DNA from 2 places in the Acerihabitans sp. TG2 genome. Region 2 is predicted to be linked to the other one. Evidence: predicted binding sites of a transcription regulator. Region 2 holds the regulator's gene; the other holds the start of a gene.

Region 1 (2,419 bases), on a different contig from region 2:
TAGATGATCGGAAAATCCAGTTGCTCATCGGTTGCGCCAAGATTGACGAATAAATCAAACACCTGGTCTACGACCCAGTCAGGACGAGCACCGTCGCGGTCGACCTTGTTGATGACCACGATGGGTTTCAGACCGTAGGCAAAGGCTTTTTGGGTCACGAACCGGGTTTGCGGCATAGGTCCGTCCATGGCGTCGACCAGCAACAGTACTGAGTCAACCATGGACATGACGCGTTCAACTTCGCCGCCGAAATCGGCGTGTCCGGGGGTATCAACGATGTTGATACGGTAGTCGTGCCAGTTAATAGCGGTATTTTTAGCGAGGATGGTAATCCCACGCTCTTTCTCCAAATCGTTGGAGTCCATAACGCGCTCGGTGGCGTCGTTGCGGTCACCCAATGTTCCGGATTGTTGCAACAGCTTATCGACCAGGGTAGTTTTACCATGGTCGACGTGCGCGATGATGGCGATGTTACGCAAATTTTCGATCACAACTTTGCCTCAGGCATTAGAAATAGCGCGTTATTGTACACGTAATAAGCGAGGGACTAAACAAGATCGCGATGATCTCTGCATTTGCGTCATTTTCAACGCTTCGTCATCCCTTTCTCAGTGCATTGTTCCACCTCGCCCCACTTGTTGCACCAAAACAGTGCCCAATCATTGTCAAAATGCACCATGGCGACTCATTCCCACCAATCTGGTGCATCAGTACTGCTGGTAAAAAGCCGTATAGTCGGCCCTTTGCATCATTTTAGCAATGTTGGCACAGTTTTAGCTTGAGTTTATTTAAGCTTAGCTTAGCCTAGCCTTGCTAAGGTAAATAAAATTCGATTAGTACGATTTCGTTTCCACGACGACCATGGCACAACCGGGAGAAAATAAGTTATGTCCGCTGAACACGTTTTGACGATGCTAAACGAGCACGAAGTAAAATTCGTCGACCTACGTTTCACTGATACAAAAGGAAAGGAACAGCACGTCACTATACCAGCCCATCAGGTAGATGCCGACTTTTTTGAAGAAGGAAAAATGTTTGACGGCTCCTCCATTGGTGGCTGGAAAGGCATTAATGAATCCGATATGGTGTTGATGCCTGATGTAAGCACCGCGATGCTTGACCCTTTCTTTGAAGAATCAACACTGATCATCCGTTGCGATATTCTTGAGCCCGCCACTATGCAGGGCTATGATCGCGACCCGCGCTCCATTGCCAAACGCGCCGAAGAGTTCCTGAAATCTTCCGGTATCGCCGATACGGTGCTGTTTGGGCCAGAGCCTGAGTTTTTCCTGTTTGATGATATCCGCTTTGGTTCATCAATTTCCGGTTCCCATGTCGCCATCGACGATATCGAAGCCGCATGGAATACCGACAAAGTGTACGAAGGCGGCAATAAAGGCCATCGTCCAGGCGTGAAAGGCGGTTATTTCCCGGTTCCTCCAGTGGATTCATCACAGGACTTGCGTTCTGCCATGTGCCTGACCATGGAAGAAATGGGCCTGGTTGTTGAAGCGCATCACCACGAAGTGGCCACTGCGGGGCAAAATGAAATTGCTACCCGCTTTAACAGCCTGACCAAAAAAGCCGACGAAATCCAGATCTATAAATATGTCGTGCACAACGTCGCACATGCCTTCGGTAAAACCGCGACCTTTATGCCAAAACCGATTTTTGGTGATAACGGCTCAGGCATGCATTGCCATATGTCGTTGAACAAAGACGGCAACAACCTGTTTTCTGGCGACAAGTACGGTGGCCTGTCTGAAATGGCGCTGTTTTATATCGGCGGCGTGATCAAACACGCTAAGGCGATCAATGCCCTAGCCAACCCAACCACCAACTCGTATAAACGTTTGGTCCCAGGGTATGAAGCACCGGTCATGCTGGCGTATTCCGCCCGTAACCGTTCTGCGTCCATCCGTATTCCGGTGGTAGCCAGCCCGAAAGCTCGCCGCATTGAAGTTCGCTTCCCGGATCCGGCTGCCAACCCATACCTGGCGTTTTCCGCCTTGCTGATGGCCGGCCTGGACGGGATCATCAATAAAATCCATCCTGGCGATGCCATGGACAAAAACCTGTACGATTTGCCGCCGGAAGAAGCGCGTGAAATCCCGCAGGTGGCCGGTTCTTTGGAAGAAGCGCTCAAGGCATTGGACGCTGATCGTGAATTCCTGACCCGTGGCGGCGTATTTACCGACGACACCATCGACGCCTATATTGAATTGCGTACCGAAGAAGTGGATCGCATCCGCATGACGCCGCATCCGGTAGAATTTGAGCTGTATTACAGCGTATAACGTGACCGTGTTTTTTGTTGCCGTGGAAACTTTTAGCCCATCTCCGGATGGGCTTTTTTCTCCACCAAACCTTGCGCATAGCCAAGCGCATTTTATCTAATGACATAAATGCACTCGAATAG
Region 2 (2,419 bases):
AAGCTTATCGGGGCTTATGAGCCTCATCCTGAGGCTCAGCCCTCGGGCCAGCGCAGGCGCTGTTCAAATCTGTTCCAGACAGATTTGTCATTCGCTTGCCGCCTGCCTGCCGCTTGAAATCTATCGGGTATATATAATGAGCCGATGTGAGGTTTCGTAGCGATGATGGCTACAATCAATTCAGTATTGCTTTAGCTTATCTTTATGTTTGTTCAACTGACGTGCCAGCTTGTCGATCAACAAATCGATGGCGGCATACATATCCTGCGCCTCCGACGTTGCGTGTAGTTCACCACCGTTGACATGCACCGTCGCTTCGGCAATTTGCTGGACTTTTTCAATCTTCAGAACAATATAAACTTGATTGATCCGGTCAAAGTACTGTTCCAGTTTGGCAAATTTCGAGGTCACAAAATCACGCAAAGCATCAGTAATTTCAACACGCTGTCCGGTAATATTCAGCTGCATAGTGTCTTCCTTCTCTGTATAGGTCAAACCAATTGTTTACGCTGGTTTGACGGCGGGATGGACAAAGACTCTCGGTATTTTGCTACGGTGCGCCGCGCCACCATGATTCCCTGATCGGATAGCAGGGTTGTTAACTTACTATCGCTAAGCGGCTTTGCCGGGTTTTCTGCGGCAATTAATTTTCTCACCAAGGCCCGAATGGCCGTGGAAGAGGCTTCGCCTCCCCCCTCGGTATTCACGTGACTGGAGAAAAAATACTTAAGTTCAAAAATGCCCCGTGGGCTGTGTAAATACTTTTGTGTGGTGACGCGGGATATTGTCGATTCATGCATTTCCACCGCTTGGGCAATATCCGCCAGCACCATCGGGCGCATAAATTCCTCACCTTGTTCGAAAAAGGCTTGCTGCTGCTGCACAATACACCGGGTCACTTTCAACAGGGTATCATTACGACTTTCCAGGCTTTTGATCAACCAACGCGCTTCTTGTAAATGACTGCGGATAAACTGGCCGTCCGAGTCGTTGCGTATGGTATTGCCCAAGGCGGCGTATTGCTGGTTGATTTTCAGTGTGGGCACGCTGTCGGTATTAAGCTCCACCGTCCAGCGACCGTGCACTTTGCGTACCAACACGTCAGGGATCACATACTGTGATTCCGTGGTGTTGATGGATTGACCTGGCCGCGGATCCAACGACTGAATCAGCGCCATGGCGGATTTCAACGCCTCTTCCTTTAACCGGGTGGAGCGCAGCAGGGTGCGGAAATCATGGCTGGCCAACAGATCAAGGTAGTCACTGACAATCAGTCGGGCTTCATTGATGTAGGGGAAATCCTTCGATAGCTGAGACAGCTGGATTAACAGGCAATCACGTAAATCCCGCGCTGCCACGCCGATCGGATCGAAACGTTGTACTCGTTTGAGCACGGCTTCTACTTCGTCCATGGTCACACTGTCGTCGCCGATACACTCGAGAATATCTTCCAGCGGCACGGTGAGATAACCGGTTTCATCTACCGCGTCAACAATCGAGGTGGCGATGGCAATATCGGTATCGGAAAATGGCGTCAGTTCCACTTGCCACATCAGGTAATCCTGCAGGGTCTGGATGGTCTCACCCTGGTAAACCGGCAGCTCTTCATCGCGATAATCGGTGCCGGTACCGGATGGTGTGCCCGCTGAGTACATCTCGTCCCAAGTGGCATCCAGCGGCAGTTCTTCCGGCATATCCTTTTGTTCCATCGCTTCGCGGGTATCGAGCGACTCGCTATCAGGGGTTTCCTGGGCCTCTATTTCTTCATGGACATCAGTTTGCTCAAGCAAAGGATTGCTTTCCAGTGCAGTTTGTATTTCCTGCTGGAGTTCAAGCGTAGACAATTGCAACAAGCGAATTGCCTGTTGTAATTGTGGAGTCATTGCCAGTTGCTGACTAAACCTGAGTTGCAAACCTTGCTTCATATAATACGTCAATTAACCTTATCGGCCTTTCACATCAGGACACCTTATCAGAGGCGGAACTCTTCGCCCAGATAAACCCGTTTCACCTGCTCGTCCTGCAGTATTTCAGCCGGTGTACCATGGGCGATAAGATGCCCTTGGCTGACAATATAGGCGCGCTCACAGACGTCCAGCGTCTCGCGCACGTTGTGGTCGGTAATCAATACGCCGAGTCCGCTATCGCGCAAATGCTCAATGATTTTTTTAATATCGATCACGGAAATGGGATCTACACCGGCGAAGGGTTCATCGAGCAGGATAAATTTAGGGTTGGCCGCCAGGGCGCGAGCGATTTCCACCCGCCGACGTTCCCCGCCTGATAGCGATTGGCCAAGATTGTCACGCAGGTGGGCAATATGGAACTCTTCCATCAGTGCGTTGGCGCGGTCTTCACGCTGCGCGGCGTTGATGTCGTTTCTGATCTGCAAGATCGCCATCAGATTATCATACACGCT

The links. The regulator sigma-54, encoded in region 2, starts transcription at its own class of promoters, with help from an activator protein. The targets are predictions, from matches to a motif close to GTTGGCACANNTTTCGCTNT.
Region 1: a site for sigma-54 is predicted at 762-781, ahead of glnA (glutamate--ammonia ligase). Genes of this name have one in related genera too.

What each region holds. Positions count from the first base shown of each region.
Region 1 is NZ_JAYGJO010000022.1:80,485-82,903, forward strand. It holds gene typA (translational GTPase TypA) at 1-491, opposite strand, end outside; gene glnA (glutamate--ammonia ligase) at 888-2,297, shown strand.
Region 2 is NZ_JAYGJO010000006.1:55,458-57,876, forward strand. It holds gene hpf (ribosome hibernation promoting factor) at 181-468, opposite strand; gene rpoN (RNA polymerase factor sigma-54) at 492-1,925, opposite strand; gene lptB (LPS export ABC transporter ATP-binding protein) at 1,973-2,419, opposite strand, start outside.